DNA from 2 places in the Microbacterium sp. LWH11-1.2 genome. Region 1 is predicted to be linked to the other one. Evidence: riboswitches for the same ligand, from Rfam matches in the RefSeq annotation. Region 1 holds a riboswitch; the other holds the start of a gene.
The links. Region 1 has a riboswitch for thiamine pyrophosphate ahead of MRBLWH11_RS07670 (ECF transporter S component). Riboswitches for the same ligand answer to the same signal wherever they lie in the genome.
Positions count from the first base shown of each region.

Region 2: another riboswitch for thiamine pyrophosphate. It lies ahead of MRBLWH11_RS03655 (MFS transporter); the one in region 1 lies ahead of MRBLWH11_RS07670 (ECF transporter S component).

Region 1 covers NZ_CP151636.1:1,613,460-1,623,228, reverse strand. Annotated here, with positions in the region: gene MRBLWH11_RS07720 (ribosomal protein L7/L12) at 1-560, shown strand, start outside; gene MRBLWH11_RS07715 (bifunctional 4-hydroxy-2-oxoglutarate aldolase/2-dehydro-3-deoxy-phosphogluconate aldolase) at 624-1,262, shown strand; gene MRBLWH11_RS07710 (hypothetical protein) at 1,278-1,454, opposite strand; gene MRBLWH11_RS07705 (ankyrin repeat domain-containing protein) at 1,441-2,028, shown strand; gene MRBLWH11_RS07700 (sulfite exporter TauE/SafE family protein) at 2,025-2,774, shown strand; gene MRBLWH11_RS07695 (NAD(P)-dependent oxidoreductase) at 2,781-3,611, opposite strand; gene MRBLWH11_RS07690 (SDR family NAD(P)-dependent oxidoreductase) at 3,639-4,400, opposite strand; gene MRBLWH11_RS07685 (aminoglycoside 3'-phosphotransferase) at 4,518-5,252, shown strand; gene MRBLWH11_RS07680 (energy-coupling factor transporter transmembrane component T) at 5,272-6,051, opposite strand; gene MRBLWH11_RS07675 (ATP-binding cassette domain-containing protein) at 6,048-7,505, opposite strand; gene MRBLWH11_RS07670 (ECF transporter S component) at 7,502-8,152, opposite strand; TPP riboswitch at 8,143-8,254, opposite strand; gene MRBLWH11_RS07665 (D-alanyl-D-alanine carboxypeptidase) at 8,336-9,769, shown strand, end outside.
Region 2 covers NZ_CP151636.1:786,718-796,486, reverse strand. Annotated here, with positions in the region: gene MRBLWH11_RS03685 (hypothetical protein) at 93-542, shown strand; gene MRBLWH11_RS03680 (hypothetical protein) at 528-827, opposite strand; gene MRBLWH11_RS03675 (Cmx/CmrA family chloramphenicol efflux MFS transporter) at 860-2,020, opposite strand; gene MRBLWH11_RS03670 (hypothetical protein) at 2,203-2,433, opposite strand; gene MRBLWH11_RS03665 (hypothetical protein) at 2,907-4,403, opposite strand; gene MRBLWH11_RS03660 (DUF4188 domain-containing protein) at 4,400-4,753, opposite strand; gene MRBLWH11_RS03655 (MFS transporter) at 4,765-6,039, opposite strand; TPP riboswitch at 6,033-6,140, opposite strand; gene MRBLWH11_RS03650 (DUF4188 domain-containing protein) at 6,147-6,677, opposite strand; gene MRBLWH11_RS03645 (MerR family transcriptional regulator) at 6,750-7,361, shown strand; gene MRBLWH11_RS03640 (DUF262 domain-containing protein) at 7,489-9,369, shown strand; gene MRBLWH11_RS03635 (class I SAM-dependent DNA methyltransferase) at 9,366-9,769, shown strand, end outside.

The sequences.
Region 1 (9,769 bases):
TGGACACCATCGTCTGGATCATCGGGATCGTCGTCGGCCTGGTCGTCGTCGTGGTGATCCTGTCCGCCGCGCTCCGAGGGATGCGACCGAAGCTCCCCGAACCCCAGGTGTTCACGCCCTCGCCGACGACCGCACGCTCGCTGCCCGCGTCGTCCGCGGCCACGACCGCCTCGGGTCTCACCCCGCAGGTCGTCGCCGAGATCGACCGGCTCATCGCGGCAGGGCAGAAGATCCACGCCATCAAGCTGTTCCGCGACGTCACGGGCGTCGGCCTGAAGGAGGCGAAGGACCGCGTCGAGCACTGGTCCATCAGCACGACGGCTCCGCACCTCGCTGCCCGTTCGAACGCCACCGCCGCGTACTCCTCGATCACTCCGGCGGCGCACACGCCCGCCTCGGTGCGCGCGTCGCTGCCGGCACCCGTCGCCTCCGACATCGACGAGCTGGTCGCCGGTGATCAGCGGATCGTCGCGATCAAGGTGCTTCGCGAGCACACCGGCCTCGGGCTCAAGGAGTCCAAGCTCCTGATCGACGCCTGGGTTCCCGGCCGCACGCACTGAGACAACTTGTAATTACAGGTTGTGTTCCGCGAGAATGGGGGCACCCCACCCCGAGGAGAACCGATGTCCGACCGTCTCGCCCGCGCCCGCACCACCGGCATCCTCGCCGTGCTCCGCGCTCCCTCGCCCGAACTCGCTCTGGAGGCGTCCGAGGCGATCATCCGCGGCGGCGTCACGGGCATCGAGGTCACGTTCTCGACGCCCGATGCCCCGGCTGTGATCCGCGAGCTGATCGCCCGGCACGGGGATGCCGCCTACGTCGGCGCCGGCACCGTGACCACTCCGGAGCAGGCGGCGCTCGCCGCCGACGCCGGGGCCGAGTTCCTCGTGAGTCCCGGCACGCTCCCCGACCTGACCCGCACCATGCTCGACACCGGCCGTGTCGTGATGACCGGCGCGATGACCCCGACCGAGGTCATGAGCGCACTCGCGCTGGGCGTCGACGTCGTCAAGATCTTCCCCGCCTCTCTCGGCGGCCCCTCCTACCTCGGCGCGCTGCGCGGGCCGTTCCCCGACGCTCCCCTCATGCCCACCGGCGGCGTCAGCCCCGACAACCTCGCGGCGTGGTTCGCCGCGGGTGCGGTGGCGGTCGGAGCCGGCGGCGATCTGGCGAACGGCGCGTCGATCGCGGCATCCGACTGGACGGACATCGAGCAGCGCGCGGCACGGTTCGCGACAGCGCTGTCCGCCGTCCGCGGCTGACGCGCTCCGCCGCCGTCACTCTGCGACGCATTCGGTCACGTTCAGCTTGGTTTGGTATACCAGAACGATGAGAACGAGACGGATGCTGGTCGCCGCGGCCATCGCGGCGAGCACGGCCCTGGCCGCCACGGCGTGCACCGCCTCCGCCGAAACGCCGCCGCCGTCTGAGGAGTCCTCCGTGTCCGAAGCCACCCGTGACCTGCTCGATGCGGTCGGCACGGGCGATGCCGACGCCGTCGCGAAGGCGCTCGACGCCGGCGCCGACATCGAGGCACGGGGTGAGGGCGGGATGACGGCGCTCGTGATCGCGACCAAGGCGAACAGCGTCGATGCCGCGAGCGTGCTCATCGAAGCGGGCGCCGACGTGAACGCGAAGGACGACATCCAGGACTCGGCCTACCTCTACGCGGGGGCCCGCGGTCACGACGAGATCCTGCGCCTCACCCTCGACAACGGCGCCGACCTGACGAGCACGAACCGCTTCGGCGGCACGGCGCTGATCCCGGCATCCGAGCGCGGCCTGCTCGCCACCGTGCGGATCCTGCTGGAGGCGGGCGTCGACCCGAACCACGTGAACGACCTCAACTGGACGGCGCTGCACGAGGCGATCGTGCTCGGCGACGGGTCCGGCGCCTACGTCGACGTGGTGCGCGCACTGATCGACGGCGGTGCCGACGTGACGATCCCCGACGGCGACGGCGTCCTCCCCCGCGAACTCGCCGCGAGTCGGGGCTATGACGCGATCGTCGCCGAGATCGACCGATGATCGGCCTCGAGCCGTGGGCATGGGCGGCCCTCGCCGTCGCCGCCATCACGATCGGCATCTCGAAGACCGCGATCCCCGGTGGCAACATCCTGGCGATCGCACTCTTCGCCGCCGTGCTGCCCGCCCGCACCTCGACGGCGGCGATGCTGCTCCTGCTCATGGTCGGCGACGTGTTCGCGTTGATCGCGTACCGCCGCCACGCGCACTGGCCGACGCTGCTGCGTCTCGCGCCGGCCGTCGTCGCAGGGCTGCTGGTCGGCTTCGCGTTCCTCGCGCTCGCCGGCGATGGCATCGTGCGGCGCGCGATCGGCGTGATCCTGCTCCTCATGATCGCCGTGACGCTGTGGCGCCGCTGGCGGCAGGACAGAGCGGATGCCGCGGCGCCCGCCCCCGGCGGCATCCTGCTGTCCGGCGTCTACGGCACGCTCGGCGGCTTCACCACGATGGTCGCCAACGCAGGCGGACCGGTGATGTCGATGTACTTCCTCGCGACGCGGACACCCGTGCAGGTGTTCCTCGGCACCTCGGCCTGGTTCTTCGCCATCATCAACCTGGTCAAGGTGCCGTTCCTCGCAGGACTCGGCCTGTTCCACGTGCCCGTGCTGCTGATGGACGCGGTGCTCGCCCCGCTGGTGGTGATCGGCGCCCTCGCCGGCATCCGTCTCGCGAAGCGCATGGACCAGCGGCTGTTCGACCGCATCGTGATCGTGCTCACCGTCGTGGGTGCGGTCTACCTGCTGTTCTGAGCCCGTTCAGTCGAGGAAGATGTCCGGGAACAGCGCCGAGTCGGGCGTCCCGGGGATCGCGGCGTAGCCGGAGAAGTCCGTCACGCCGTCGGCCTCGAGCACGTCCTCGACGATGAGCGTCTGGCCCGTGTAGCTCGCGGCGGGCTTGAGCAGCACCGCGTAGGCGGCATCCGCGTAGACGTCGGCCGTGCGGCTCGCCGCCATGACCTTGTCGCCGCCGAGGAGGTTCTGCACCGCCGCGGTGGCGATCGTCGTACGCGGCCAGAGCGTGTTCGCGGCGATGCCGTCACGGGCGAACTCCGCGGCCAGGCCGAGCGTCACCATCGTCATGCCGAACTTCGCCAGCGTGTACCCGGTGTGCGCGCCGAGCCACTTCGGCGTCGGGTTCAGGGGCGGCGACAGCGACAGGATGTGCGGGTTCTCGGCATCCTTGAGGATCGGGACCGCGGCGCGCGACAGCATGAACGTTCCGCGCACATTGACGTCCTGCATGAGGTCGTACTTCTTGGCGCCGAGCTCGAGCGAGCGCGACAGGTCGATCACACTGGCGTTGTTGATCACGATGTCGATGCCGCCGAACTCGCCCTGCGTCTTCAGGACGGCCTCGGTGATGTCGTCGTCGTCGCGCACGTCGCCGACGATCGGCAGCGCCTGCCCTCCCGCGGCGCGGATCTCCTCGGCCGCGCTGTGCACCGTGCCCTCGAGCTTCGGATGCGGGGTGTCGGTCTTCGCCAGCATCGCGATGTTCGCGCCGTCTCGCGCCGCACGCAGCGCGATCGCGAGGCCGATGCCGCGGCTTCCGCCGGACATCAGGATGGTCTTGCCTGCCAGTGACATGGGTGCTCCTCTGATCTGCCGGACGGGTTACTTCGGCGCCATGCGGATGGCGCCGTCGAGACGGATGGTCTCGCCGTTGAGGTAGCCGTTGTCGACGATGTGCTCCACCAGCGCGGCGTACTCGTCGGGACGGCCGAGGCGCGACGGGAACGGCACCTGCTGGCCGAGCGAGTCCTGCGCGGCCTGCGGCAGCCCCATCAGCATCGGCGTCTCCATGATGCCGGGGGCGATGGTGCACACGCGGATGCCGTAGCGGGCGAGCTCGCGGGCCACCGGGAGGGTCATCGCGTGCACGCCGCCCTTGGACGCGGAGTAGGCGGGCTGGCCGATCTGCCCGTCGAAGGCCGCGACGCTCGCGGTGTTCACGATCACGCCGCGATCGCCGCTCTCGGTGGGCTCGTTCTTCGCGATGACGGCAGCGGCCTGCGAGGTCACGTTGAACGTGCCGACGAGGTTGATGCGGACCACGCGCTCGAAGTCGGCGAGCACGGCGGGGTTCCCGTCGCGGTCGAGCACCTTGGCGGGCGGAGCGATCCCCGCGCAGTTCACGACGACGCGCAGCGGTGCGGCCGCCTGGGCCGCGGCGACGGCATCGCGCACCTCGTCGGCGCTGGTGACGTCGGCGGGCACGAACAGTCCGCCGAGCTCTTCGGCGATCTCCGCGCCCTTCGACGAGGCGAGGTCGACGATGGTGACGTGCGCGCCCGCCTTCGTGAGTCGTCGTGCTGTGGCGAGCCCGAGCCCGGACGCCCCTCCCGTGATGAGAGCACCCTGTCCGCTGACCTGCATCTGTTCTCCTTCGAACGTGTGCGACTGCTGCTTCTGAAACGCAGTCTCAGCCTACGTGGTTCTCCGTGCAGTCACGAAGCCGGGTCCGGGTATCGCACCGTGCGTCAGGATGGAGGCATGACGATTCCCACGGAACCGGTCGCCGTCCCCGAGAAGGTCCGCCGCCTCGCGCGTGGTGCGGACCTGGTCTGCGTCTGGGACAACGACTACGGCGGGCTCACCTTCCGAGCGACAGGTGCAGGCGATCCGTTCTACATCAAGTGGGGACCGCGGAACCTCGAGTTCAGCCTGCAGGACGAGGCCGAGCGGATGGCCTGGGCCTCCCGCTGGATCGCCGTGCCGACGGTGATCGAGCAGGGACAGGATGACACGCACGAGTGGCTCGTGACCGCGGCGATCGACGGCCTCAGCGCCGTGGACCCGCGCTGGGTCGCCGAACCCGCGACCGCTGTGCGCGCCGTCGGCGAGGCCCTGCGGGCGATGCACGACGCGCTCCCCGTCGAGGAGTGCCCGTGGGAGTGGAGCATCGCCTCGCGCATCGCGAACGCCGAAGGGCGCGGCATCGAGGTGCCGGACACGCTGCGCACCGCCCCGCCCATCGATCGCCTCGTCGTCAGCCACGGCGACGCCTGCTGCCCGAACACCCTCGTCGGCGACGACGGGCGCTGGATCGCCCACGTCGACCTCGCGCTGCTCGGGACCGCCGACCGCTGGGCCGACCTGGCCGTCGCCTCCATGAGCACGGAGTGGAACTACGGCCCCGGCTGGGAGGACGCACTCATCGAGGCCTACGGTCTCGAACCCGATCGCGAGCGCCTCGCCTACTACCGGGACCTCTGGAACGCGACCTGACGATCGCCTCGACTCGGGCTCAGCTCCAGACGAAGCGGAACGTGCCGAGGGCCACAGCGGCGGCGAGCGCCAGCGCCATGATCGCGACGCCCCCGAGCACGGCGACGGCATCCCGCGGATGCAGCCGCGACGGCCGCGACCAGGTGCGCGGGCTGCCGGACCCGAAGCCCCGCGCCTCCATCGCCAGCGCGAGCTTCGACCCTCGACGCACGGCGAACACGAGCAGCACGAAAGCCATCGAGAAGAACCGCCGCAGCGCTCCGCGGTCGCCGACGCCGCGCGCCCGGCGGGCGAGGCCCATGGTGCGCCAGTCGTCGAGGAACAGTCCGAGCATCCGCGTGCCGGCGAGGATGCCGAGCACGAAACGGCTCGGCAGCTTCGCGACCTGCGACAGTGCGTCCGCGAGCTGCGTGGGGTCCGTGCCGCCGAACAGGAGGATGGTCGGCAGGCCGAGGGCGATCACGCGCAGACTCACCGCGATCGCGAGGACGATCGATCCCTCGCTGATGGTCGCGAAGCCGAAGGTCCAGTAGACGCGACCGGCAGGTTCCGCGTAGAGCAGCATGCTGATCCCGGCGATCGGCGCGAAGATCATGATCGGCAGCAGCCGTTTCAGCACCGTGGCGAGGCGCAGGCCCGTCAGCGGCAGGCACAGTAGCTGCAGCCCGATCGCGACCAGGGCGCTCGTGACGTCGATCGATGCGAAGAGCGGCACCGAGAGCAGCAGCGCGAGCAGCAGCTTGGTCACCGGGTTGACGCCGTCGAGCCACGCCGCCCTGACGGTCTCGGTCGTGGTCACGATGCCGCCCCCAGCTCGATGCGGTGACCGCCGAGGTGCCGGATCACGGCATCGTCGTGGGTGACCGCGACGATCGAGCGACCGCGAGCGATCTCCTCCTGCAGCAGCGCGACCAGGGAGATCCATCCGCGGCGGTCCTGCCCGAAGGTCGGCTCGTCGAGCACGATCACCTCGGGTGCGCCCGCGAGCACGGTCGCCACCGAGAGGCGCCTCTTCTGTCCGCCCGAGAGAGAGAACGGATTGGCGAGCGCGAGAGGCGCGAGGCCCAGCCGCTCGAGCAGCTCGTCGACGACGGCATCCGTCTTCGACTGGGTCCACCCGAGAGCGCGCGGTCCGACGGCGAGCTCGTCGCGCAGAGTCTGCGCGAGGAACTGGTGCTCGGGCTCCTGGAACACCATGCCGATGCGGGTGAGCAGCTCGCGAGAGGTCCAGCGGATGGGACGGACCCCGCGGCGCCCGGCGAGTTCGGGCGCGGCGCGCACCTCGCCGTCGTGTTCGGGGACGAGGCCGGCGAGAGTGAGCGCGAGCGTCGACTTCCCCGCGCCGTTCGGCCCGGTGATCACGGTCGCGTTCGCCCGCGGGACACGCAGGTCGAGCCCCGCCTGCACGACCACGCCGGGTTCCCTGGCGACCGCGAGCCGGGACGCCGTGAGGGCGTCGGATGCCGGCACCTGCTGCAGCACCGGGAGCTCGATGCCGCGATCGGGCACCCACACCCCGGCGTCGGCGAGCGTGGCCCCGTGCTCGGCGAACACCCGATGGGGCGGGCCGTCCGCCAGCAGGCCTCCGTCGGCGGCGAGCACGATCACCCGCGTCATCAGGTCGATCCAGACAGGCGTGCGGTGCTCGACGACGATCAGCGTCGCACCGGTCGCGGTGACAGCACGCTCGACGCTGGCCCGCACCTCGTGCACGCCGTCGGGGTCGAGGTTGGCCGTCGGCTCATCGAGCAGGAGGAGCCCTGGCCGCATGGCCAGCACGCCGGCGAGCACGAGTCGCTGCTTCTGCCCTCCCGACAGCGCCTTGGTCGCGCGGTGGAGCGGTACGTCGAGGCCCACGGCATCCATCGCCTCGGCGACCCGGCCAGGGATCTCGGATGCCGCGACGCCCAGGTTCTCGCACCCGAAGGCGATGTCGTCACCCACCTTGGACAGCACGATCCCGGCGTCCGGATCCTGGAGCACCAGACCGACCTGTCCGCGCCGAGACTCCGGGGCGGCCCCGTCGACGAGCAGCGAGCCGTGACGGTCGCCTTCATCGGCGTCTCCGAGCACGCCCGCGAGGCCGGCGAGCAGCGTGGACTTGCCGGCACCGGAGGCGCCGAGGAGCAGCACGCGCTCCCCGGGCTCGATCGTGAAGCTCACATCGGTGACCGCCGGGCGCTTTCGACCGGCGTAGCGCCACCCCCAGCCCGCGGCCTGCACGCGGGCCGGGGCGGCGACACTCACGCTCAGACCTCGCGCACGTGCTCTCGCCCGACGGCGAAGCGGCTCAGTGCGCCCGTGACCGCCAGAGCGCGCACGAGCAGCCAGCCGAGGACGCCGGCCAGGATCGCTCCGGAGACGACGACGCTGACCAGGTAGATCGTGTTGAACTCGAGCGACTTCAGGATGTTCGGCGAGCTGCCGTAGAAGAGCTCGAACACCCACGCGGCAGCTGCCGCACCCGTACCGGCCAGTGCGGCGACGACGATGCCGAAGCGGCGGTAGAAGAACAGCGCGAAGATGATCTCCGCACCGAGTCCCTGGACGAGTCCGGAGAGCACCGTGGAGACCCCCCAGACGTTGCCGATCAGCATCGAGACGATCGCCGCGACGAGCTCGACGACCAGCGCGGCGCCGGGCTTGCGGATCACGAGTCCGCCGACGACGCCACCGAGCAGCCAGACGCCGACGGCGATGCCGCCGAGACCGGGGGTCAGGGCATCGGCCGCGCCGAACCAGGCGTAGCCGATCGTGTTCCAGCCCCAGAAGACCAGGCCGATCGCGACGCCGAGCACTGCGGCGACGACGATGTCGACGACGCGCCAGCGGAAGAGGCCTGCGGCGGGTGTCTGACCCTGCGTCGTGGTGGACGCGGATGTGGACGTGGACGTACTCATCTGAACTCCTCCCTGCGCTGGCATGACCCAGATCAGGTTCGACGGTCGAAGCGCGATTCGCTCCCTCTCAGCCCGGCTCGCCGGACTCCCGTGGTTGTGCTGACGATCCTACCGCGTCCCGACACTCTGTGACCTCGGGGTGACTCCGCCGCGATCGCGGCCGGGATTCGGTACCGTAAACGAGTGACCCCTTCTGATCCCGCCGACGAGGCGACGGGCGTCCTGGGCGACGGTGCTCCTTCGGACACCTCCCCCGACGCCGATCGCGCCGCGTTCCCGTTCGGGACGGATGCCGCCACGCGCACGCCGGACCAGGCTTCTGCCTTCGCGACCGACGCCCTGTTCGCGGGCGATGCGCCGCCGCCGTCCTCGACCCACGTGCCCGCCCTCGCGGTCTCGGCCGTCGCCGTCGACGCGCTGTTCACCTCGGACCCGCCGCGTCCGGAGGCCGGCGAGGTCACGGCGGTCGAGAGCGTCCCGACTGAAACGGTCCCGACCGAGAGCGTCCCCACTGAGACGGTCCCGACCGAGCAGACCCTGTCCGACACCGCCCCGACCGAGACGGTCGCTGCGGGAAGCGTCCCGACCGAGGCCCCCACCGACGTCGTGGAGCCGCCTCTCTTCAAGCCGCGCGCCGATGCGCCGACGGCGACGCTCCCTCCCGAATCGTCCGCCGCGACGCCTGACGAGACCGACGGCGGGGCCGCGGCCCTGCAGGCGCCTCCCGCGCAGTGGGCCGACGAGGCCGTCACCGCGACCGCCCTGACCTGGGTCGACCCCGCGGCCGTCGCGCACCACACGTCCGTGGCGACGCTCGATGACGTCGCCGACGCCGAACAGTCCGACGGACTGATGCGCGATGCGCACCTGCGGCCGGCGATCACGCGTCCGGGTCTGCTGGTCCCGCTGGGCGTGCTCGCCGGGCTGGTCGCGGCCTATGCCGGCACGACGCTGCTCTGGCCGCTGCACGAGGTTCCTCCGACCGTGCAGACGATCGAGTTCGACACGATCCCCGCACCGGCAGCGACCCTCACCTGGCCGGCGCAGGGCAGCGCGGCCGTCGGGATCGCCGGTGTGAGCACGGCCGCCTCCACGCCGGACGCCGCGAGCATCGCCAGCATCACCAAGGTCGTGAGCACTCTGATGGTGCTCGACCGGATGCCGCTGGCCCTCGGCGAGCAGGGGCCGGAGTTCTCGTTCGACAGCGACGACGAGGATGAGTACTGGGAGTACCGGAGGTCGGACCAATCGGCCCTGGACGTGCCGGTCGACGGCGTGCTGACGGAGTATCAGCTGCTGCAGGGCACGCTGATGGGCTCGGCGAACAACTACATCGACCGGCTGGCCTCGGAGATCTGGGGGTCCGACGAGCAGTTCGCGGACGCCGCTGCCGTGTGGTTGCGGGAGCGCGGGCTCGGCGGCATCACCGTCGTCACGCCGTCCGGTTTCGACGAGGGCAACGTGGCGACCCCGGAGGCGCTGATCACGCTCGGCGAATGGGCGATGAAGAACCCGGTCTTCGCCGAGATCGTCGGAACCCCGGTGGTCGATCTGCCCGGAGCGGGCACAGTGGTCAACACGAACGGAATGCTCGTCGACCCGGGCGTCGTGGGCATC
Region 2 (9,769 bases), 830 kb from region 1:
GAAGACATCAAACCCCGCAAATATATTGCAACCGTCCTCATATGTGTACTTCTCTAGAGGTAGTCCGCGCGCTCGGATGAGAAGGGACGACGATGTCTGATGCTTCACACCCGCGATCGTGGTTCGCGACGATCTTCGAGCCTGGGGTTCCCCGATGGGTGACCTGCATTGTGCTGGTCGGCTTCGCCGCGCTCATCACCGCGGGCGTATCGATGCCCGAACATCGCTGGTGGTTCAACGGGCCCGCTGTGCTCGGGGTCGTCACCTGGCACCTCCTCATGATGGCGAGGTACGAAGAGTCATTTCCCGAGAAGGTGTCTTGGTTCGGCATTCTGACGCGTCCCACGAGCCACCTCGTGGGGACCACCGCGGTGAACACGATCGGCGCGGCGGGCTGGGCCCTCTCTGATTCTCGCCCTGACTGGCAGCCGACGATCATCGCCGTGGCGCTGGCGCCGATGCTCGTCTGGTACACGATCATGTCGTACGTCCACAGGCGGCGGAAGGTGAGGGCTTGGCGGGTGCCGTCAGCGCGCGCCTGAGTTGGCGGTCAGGTGGTTGTTGATCGCGAACCGCACAATGCCGCCCGCGGTCTGCACGGGGAACTCGTCGTCGTTTGCCGGGATGCGGACGAGGATGATGCCGATGCCGGTCGTGCCGCCGGTCGGCAGATCGACCTCGAGGAAGTGGGGGCGGTCGCCGGTGGGCACCTGCTGTCCGGTCGCGGTGGTGGCGTGGACGGGATAGGTCCCGGGGGCGAGGTCGTGGCGGCTGCCGTCGTCGACGATGACGGTGATCCCTGCGGGGATCGTCACGGTCGCGCTCACTGTGCGATCCTCGCAGGGTTTCCGCCGGGGTGTCAGCCCGCCGCGCCCGCGGAGGCAGGTGCGATCGACCGCCGCGACACCACCGCGACGACGAGTGCCAGCGCCGTCAGCCCTGCGGCCACCCACATCGGCGCGACCACTCCCGCGCTGAGCGCGACTCCGCCGAGCACTGGCCCGACCGCCGCCCCGACGTTCAGTGCGGCGGTCGCGTACGACCCGCCCATCGTCGGAGCTCCGGATGCCGCATAGAGCACCCGCGCGATGAGAGTGCTGCCCACGCTGAACGACAGCATCCCCTGCAGGAGCACCAGCGCGAGCAGCAGCACCGGATGCTCGGCGACCAGGGCCATCGCGACCCAGCCGGCGAGCAGGAGCGGCCCGCCGATGCCGAGCACGAGTCCGGGGTGACGGTCAGACAGTCGTCCCGCGATCGTGACGCCGAGGAACGATCCGACGCCGAACAGCACCAGCGCGACCGAGACCCATCCGGCATCCAGCCCGGCGATGTCGGTGACGACCGGCGCGAGGAAGGTGAACGCCGCGAACGTGCCGCCGTTGATCAGAGCTCCGAGCGCCATCGCGAGGAGGAGGCGCGTCGCGGCGAGCTCACGCAGCTCCCGTCGAAGTGACGACGGTGCGTCGTGTCCTGCCGTCTTCGGGATGCCGCGCAGCACACCGAGCACGGCCGGCAGGCAGAGGACGGCGATCGCCCAGAAGGTCGACCTCCATCCGAGCGCGGTCCCGAACAGCGCCCCCGCGGGGACCCCCGCGACGGTGGCGATGGTCGTGCCCGAGAGCAGCACCGCGAGGGCGCGTCCCTTCCGGTCGGCGGGGACGAGTGCGGTCGCCGTGGTCAGCGCGACGGCCAGGAATCCCGCGTTCGCGACAGCGCTCAGGATGCGCGTGATCAGCAGGACCGCGAACGTCGGGGTGAGGGCTCCGACGACGTGGCATCCGGCGAAGACGAGCAGGCAGGCGATCAGGGTGAGTCGTGGCGGCCACCGGCGGGCGAAGGCTGCCATGGGGGGTGCGCCGACGACCATGCCGACAGCGAAGGCCGATGTCAGCAGGCCGGCGGTGCCGACCGAGACGTCGAGGTCACTCGCGATGGCGGGCAGCAGTCCCGCGAGCATGAATTCCGAGGTGCCCATGACGAAGACCGCCAGGGCAAGCAGATAGAGAGAGAAAGGCATCGAGTACTCCGAGGTGAGAGATCAAGAAAGGGAGCTTCTTGGTCACCACGGCCATCGCCCGGAGACGACGGATCGGCGCCCGCACAGACAGCGGGCGTCGGGTTCAGCGGATCCGGGGGCTGGCGGTGTGACCGGCAGCCCCTGACCTGTCTGACTCAGGACTCGACATGGGGACGACTCTATTACGCGCGCCGGGTCCGCGCTCGGCGGTAGTGCAGCGTCATGACGAGGAACCAGACCATCAGAATCACCACGGCGGGCACCTGGAACCAGAGTTGGTACTCCGGGAGGGCTACGCCGAGCGCGATGCCGGCGACGAACGCGACGAGCGCGAGGACCGTGAAGATCATCCGTGAGGCCGGTCGGGTGATGGTCCGGAACCAGGACTGCTCAGTGTCGATGGGGTTGGTCATGATCTCTCCTGAATCCGATGGCTCTCAGACAGTCCTGCTCGAACGCCGCTGAAGCACGAGGGTCGACAACACGGTAGCGCCGATGGCGACGCCAGATAGATACGGCATCCATGCGACGAAGAGGCCGGCTGCACCGACGAGCATCGCCGGAAGCGCAGCGAGGAGACGAAGCGTCCCAGCTCGAGCTACTCCTCGAGCGCCTCGCGGGCGCACCTTCTCTCAGTGATTCGCGCCCGAGTGTTGCTGTCGCCCGGTGATCGCGTCCGTCACGGCGGGAGCGAACGGAAGTTCGCGGAAACTCGCCAGTGGCATGAACTGGAGCGCGGCGGGCACTTCGCGTCGTTCGAGCAGCCGGAAGTAGTGGTGGGGAGTTGCGTGGATGTTCTGAGGGGCGACGGTTGAATGTGCCCAGCATCGATGGTTGTCCGAAAGGCGAGCTGTTCGGCCGGCGTCCGAAACAGAGGTACAACGTTCTAGACGTCGATTCCGAGCCACTCGCATAGCTCGTGGCCCGCGACTGCGCGGTCCTCGACTAGGTCGTTCGCTTCGGCCATCGTGATGATCCGATCAAAGAGGATGCCTCGGACTTCACTGGCGGTGATGTCCCGCGAAATCCGGCTCCTGCGATTGACCGCCTGAAGAACGTAGGCGGCATGAGGGCGCACAACCAAGGTTCCGCGAGTTTCTGCATCCGAGCGAGCTTGTTTGGCCAGACCTTCGAGTTGCGAAAGTGTGGCGTTGCTGCCCTGGAGTTCTAGCTCAGCCTCTTGAAGCACGTTGGTCACTGAGGTAACTACCTGCTCCAGCCTTTCGGCCCCAAGCAATGGAATCGCCTTGTCGTAGGTTCGCAACTCGCGCACGATTGACGGCACAGCCCCTTTGCCTGCGTCTTCCGTAATCCATCCATCTGGGACAGGAGTGTTCGGGGGGTGGATATACCCGGGTGGAGGTCCAGAAAGTCGCGACTCCGGGACCGTTGCCTCCAAGAACTTCTTAAAACCTCCGCGTTTGGCCCAGGTGCGCGTGATTTCGGTGCCGAAGATGAGGTTAAGCTGCTGCGATAGCGCGGCTAGAGCGACCGGCTTCGTCAATCCCCGAGTGATTCGAAGAGTCTCGTCCACGAGGGCTGCCTCGAGTTCTTCGGCGTCGCGTCGCTGAGCTTCCGAGCTGGTCTTCGGAGCGCTGGGTTCCAATCCCGCAGCGATGCTTATCGAGGTCGGAGTAGCTGATTCTGCGGTGCCCGCGACAAATGCGACCTCCGGAGACTTCTTGCCGTCGTCTACCGCCAAAACTGATCGCTGCGTCTCGACGTCTAGTCCAGTTCGAAGGTCTTGAGCGATGTTGTCAACCGCCGCAAGTAGTTCCGCCATGCGGAGCGACATGCCAACAATCCACTCAGGAACCGTCGATCCCGGCTTGTATGTGTCCTCATGCGTGAGCTCGCCCCAACCGTCCTGGAGCAGTGTTCTAGCCTGCACCTCGACGCAAACGCGCCTGGTTCCGTTCATCTGAGGAACCGGAACGACGAAGTTCACGTGGTAGGCCCGATAGCCGGACGCCTTCGGATTCGTAAAGTAGTCCCGATGTGAATCGCGCTCGACGGCCAGGCTCGATTGCTCGTCGGCGTCGATCGGCAGCTCACCCACCAGTTCCTGAAACGTGTTGATATCGGAGAGATTGTTGCAGATAAGTCGAAGGCCCACGAGGTCGTCCAGAACCTGCGGCACATCTTCGTAATCGTTCACTTGACCGCTGTACTTAGCGCGACCGAGTTTTGCGAAGGACCGTTGGGCTGTCTTGACGCGGCTAGTTGATATGCGAAAGCGATTCCGATCGACTGAATCAACGCGATCGTCGAGCAGCTCTTCTAGCAATCGGACGGCCGTCAACCTCGCCGGTTCCAAGTAACTTCGCTTCGCCGCGTCATGCCACTCCGCGTACTCCACGTACTTCGGTTCGAAATCGGTCATCGCGTTGCCACGCCTCTCTGCGCTGGATGCTGACCGCAGTATAGGTGAGCCTCGCCGATGCGCAACTCTCCCGAGCGATGTGACGTGGTGCTGTTCACTACCGCCGTCTGCCTTTCCGCAAACCGCGCCTGCGCCCGGTCCTGTCGCTTCCCGACCTCGACCAACTCCGTCGCTTTCGGTAGCCCCATCGGCTTGATCGACACATAAACGGTCTCGGCGCGGTCGACGAGGAAGGTCTCGTGCCAGATGCCGACCGCTCCCGGAGCCTTGCGCGCCATCCTGTTGAAGCAGGTCCAGGCGGGGCGGTGCTCCTGCGACGGGCTGGACGCGTAAGCGTATCGCGGCCACATCCCACCGCCCTTCACTCCAATGGCGAAGCACGGTCGGGATCAGGGCCGAGGAGCGCGCCGATGACGAGCAGCGCAGCCGCCGCGGCGAGCACGACGGCCACCGCAGGGCCAGCGCCGAGCGAGCTCTGGAATCCGGGCAGCCAGAACGGGTAGAGCGCGGGGATCACCATGGAGAGCGAGTAGCCGACCCCGTATCCGCTCGATCGCACGGCAGCGGGAAAGCGCTCGGCGAGGTAGGCGCCGACCGGGCCGTAGGCCGACACGGTGACGATCTGCACGACGGTGACGGCCAGCACGGCGCCAGCTCCCTGAGAGGACATCGCCCACATGAGGGCCAGCGGAGCGGCGATGATCGCGAGGCCTCCGAAGACGACGAAGAAGCGTCGCCGTCCGATCCGCTGCGAGATTGCACCGCTGGCGATCATCGCCGCGGCCGAGACGAGGGTGGCGACCAGCATGATGAGCGGCACGGTGGTCGGGCCGATCTGGGGTGCTTTGCTCAACAGGCCGGTGAGCACGGGGATCGCCATCTGCGTGAACAGCCAGAGGCCGGTCATCAGCGTGAACACCTGCCAGAGCTGGTGGCGGAACGGTCCGACCAGAATGTCGGCCAGAGGTCGAGTGCGGGGGTGTCGGGCGCTCGTCGAGACCGGGGAATCGTGGACCCCGGCGGAGTAGTAGAAGAACAGCGCCACCGCGAGCAGGGCGCCGGCGATGAACGGCATCCGCCATCCCCACATTGCGTAGTCGTCGGCTCCGAGCACCTGCAGGAGCGTCAGGGTGAGCGCGGCGATGAAGGAGTTCGCGAGCGGGGACATGGCCATGATGCCGCCGCTGAGCAGGCCGCGCCGGCGTGGGGCGGACCATTCCATGGCGAGCGGGATCGCCGCGGAGTATTCGCCGCCGAGGAAGATGCCGCCGACGAAGCGGAGGGCGACGAACGCCCAGAGCGTCGCTGCACCACCGAGGTCGTGGTTCGGGATCAGGGCGATCAGGAGCGTTGTGATCGCGATGCCGGCGATCGCGATCTTGGTGGTGCTCGTGCGACCGTAGCGGTCGGCGAGGCTTCCGAAGACGGCGGCTCCGAGCGGGCGTCCGAGAAGGGTGGCGACGAAGATCAGGCCGGTCTGAGCGGGGTCGGGGCCCAGCACGACCGCGGCTGCGGGGGCGAGCGCGATCACCGGCAGGAAGATATCGACCTGGTCGACGAAGTTGCCGAGCAATCCGCCGCGAACGGCCTTTCGTGCTCGGGAGGACGTTTCGGGCTCGGTGATGAGGCGCGACATATGACTCGACTTCCTACGGCGGCATGACCCGCATCAGGTGTGAGGGTCGGCGCTGCGTCAGCGCCCTCTCAGCCCCTGCCGGGACTCCCCTGTGGTTGGAAGGAAGTCTAGGGGAGGCGCGGTTCGCTCAAGATCTCCGGGGACTGCGCCTGGCCAGACACCGTCCGCCCTTCCGCGAACCGCGCCTGAGCCCGGTCCTGCCGCTTCCCCACCTCGACCATCTCCGTCGCCTTCGGCAGCCCCATCGGCTTCGTCGACACGTACACGCTCTCGGCGCGGTCGACGAGGAAGGTCTCGTGCCAGATGCCGACTGCGCCCGGAGCTTTGCGCGCCATCTTGTTGAAGCGGGTCCAGGCGGGGCGGTGCTCCTGCGAGGGGCTGGACGCGTAAGCGTACAGCTTGTCGACGGATGACCAGTACTGCACGACGTAGGGACCGCCGGATCCGAACAGCAACTGGTAGCCGAGCATGCCCGAGTCGGGATCCATGGAGAGTTCGCGCAGCATCGGCGGCATGGCGAAGAAGGTGGGCAGCCACAGGTCGGGTCGCCACCAGCGGTTGATCTGCATCCCGATGTGGAACACGACGAGCTCGCCCTCGTGGCGGTGGGTCATGCGGCCCGTGATGACTTTCGACATGATGACTCCTCTTGATTCGATAGTGTCACTATCCATAATGGATAGCGCTACTATCGAAGTCAAGAGGTGGCCATGAGAATTTCCGAACTGTCAGCCCGGACGGGTGTGACCGTGCCGACGATCAAGTACTACCTGCGCGAGGGTCTGCTGCCCGAGGGTGAGCGCAGCGCGCCGACGCAGGCCGCCTATGGCGAGAAGCACGTGGAGCGGCTGCGGGTGATCCGGGCGCTGCTCGATGCGGGGGTGAGCATCGCCGAGACGCGGCGGGTGCTCGGGGCGCTGGACGATCCGCCGGAGAGTCCGCACCTGCTGCTGGGCGAGGCTCATGCGGCGATCACTCCGCCAGCGGATGAGGAGCTGGATCGGGCGGAGGCCGAGGCCTTGGTTGCTGGGCTCGGGTGGCAGCCGGGGATGTGCGACCCCGCGGTGCTCCACGCGGTAGCGCGGGCGCTCCAGAGGTTGGAGCGCGCGGGTTTTGTCGTGCCGGATGCCGTGATGGCGGAGTACCTCGCGAGCATTCGGAGGATCGCGGATGCCGAGATCGCCGGGGTGCCGGAGGAATCAGCCGAGGCCGCGGTGCGGTACGTGGTGCTCGGGTCGGTGCTGGTGGAGCCGTTGCTGCTGGCGCTGCGGCGAGTGGCGCAGCAGGTGAGCTCGGGGGAGCGGTTCAGTTCTATGTCTTGAGTCTCTTCCGGCGACCGGGTCCGGTAGCGGTGCCATCTGTAAGCCGGTATGTAGTCAAAAAGCGACGACTGCGTGTATACGAGCGTCAGGTACCGGCCCTCATCACTAGTCTGGAGAAGTTGCCAACGTGGTGAGTAGAGAAGAGAAGAGTTGCGCAGTGAGCGACGAGCGTAACCGTAGCGAGGCCCTGAATCGCCCGATCGACGATTGGCTGCATCGAATCAGCAGCGGTCAGCTCCGGCTTCCGAGTTTCCAAAGGGGTGTCGCCTGGGACCGGGGTCGAGTTGCATCCATGCTCACCACGATCATCCAGGATCTCCCCTTGGGCATCACGCTGATCTTGGACGTTGGCGACGAGGAGAAGTTCCACTCTCGCCCGCTTGCGACCGCGCCGGAGCCGAGCTCGAAGGTCACCGAGCACCTCCTCGATGGTCAGCAGCGATTGACGGCCCTGTGGCAGGCGCTCAAGGCGACGAGCTCTGACGCGACGTATTTCATTCACGTGCCAGAGCTGGACGAAGATCCCGACAACGACGATCACGGTCTGTCAGTTAGAGCAGTCGTCCGCTGGCGCGATCGCCGCGGTGTCAAGCCGTTGTGGGCTGATGACCCGGCCGAGTGTCGACGACGCGGATTGGTTCCCGTTCGCCTTCTCGACCCCAGCGGAGATCAGATCGACCGCTGGGTGGATGCCGCGTACCCTGCGCCGACCATCGATGCAGCAGCGAGCGCCGAGGAACAAGTACAGGTACTTCTTGCGGAGCGCGCAGTCAGTGCAAGTAGGAGCGTCCTGAAAGAACAATGGATTGGCCCGCTCCGCGAGCGGGTGAGGCACTACAACCTGCCGTACCTCAGGCTCCCGGCTGCCACGCATAAGGACGTTGCGCTGCGCGTGTTCATCAACATGAACACAAACGCCAAGCCATTGCGGGCGTACGACATCGTCGTCGCCGAGCTCGAGAACGCCACGGGGGTGCGCCTGCGGGAGTGGCTGCGAGCATTGAACGAGGCCCAGCCTGCGCTGGCTCGATACTTCGGCGATGTTGGTGACGCGGTTTTGCAAGTCTCCGCGCTGATGCAGGGCAAGCAGCCCAACCAGAAGGGCTACTACGAGCTCGACTACGCCAAGTTCGTAGCCGACTGGGACACGATGTCGGCAGGGCTCGAGCGCCTCACCGAACTTCTCGCCGGCGAAGGGATCTTCGCGTCGTCGCAGATCCCGAGTGGGCCCCCGTTGCCCGTCGCTGCCGCTCTCCTCGCGAATTCAGCGGCGGATGGCGACGAGCGGGCCCGCGTCGACCAGCTCGTGCGTAGGTATCTTTGGTCAGCGTTCTTCACCACTCGCTATGTCGGTGCAGCCGCTACGCGAGCTGCCGCCGACCACGCACCTCTGCGGGCGTATCTGGATGGTGCGGGCGAGCTGGACAGCGTGCCCGTCTTCGACCGCGAGCTGTACCCGCTGCCGACGCACCGAGATCTGCTTGCGGCGGACTGGTCGAAGAAGGCCGATCGACTCGGACGAGCGGTCCTCGCAACGTCGACCTATTTCGGTGCACGCGACTTCGCCGACGATACAAAACTTTCGGCGGACAACATCGGTCGCCGCGAGTATCACCACCTCTTCCCCGACGCCCTCCTCCGTGCTGCGGGGATCAACTCGTACCTCGCCCTCAACTGCGCGCTCATTACCTGGAAGACCAATCGTACGATCGGCCGGCTGGATCCCATCCAGTACTTGGAAGACCGGGCGCAGAAGGCGCCAGACCCCAGCGATGTGCGTGCGCGTCTCACGACGCACCTCGTCCCATATTCGCTTCTTGTCGCGGCTGGGCCATATCCGCTCGATGTGGAGGGCGCCGAGCTCGCGCAGCTGGTGAGACCGCACTTCGACGATTTCTTGGCCGCTCGCGCCCAGCTGGTCAGCAGGGCCGCTACCGAGCTGACCGAAGGACGCCAGCCAAGTCTCCACAACATCGTCGATGCCGCCACCTCGGAGGAACACGCGTGAGCACGGATGTCCCGCTCTCGTCGGGCCAGCGACCCGCGCGGATTGATTCCATGTCGCTCGCCGAGCTGGAGCAGTACCTTGCCCGTGCCGCTGACCTCCTACGCGGCAGCATTGACCAAGCCGACTTCAAGGCCTACATCTTTCCGCTCATGTTCTTCAAGCGGATCAGCGACGTGTACCTCGAAGAGTTCGAGCGGGCACTCGAGGAGTCCGGCGGCGACCACGAGTTCGCCTCGTTCGCCGAGAACCACCGCTTCGCCGTCCCCGACGGCAACCTTTGGTCGGACGTTCGCGAGAAGACCGAGAACATCGGCCCCGCCCTGCAGATCGCGTTCCGCGAGATCGAGAAAGCTAACCCCGAGACGCTGTACGGCATCTTCGGCAACGCGAACTGGACCAA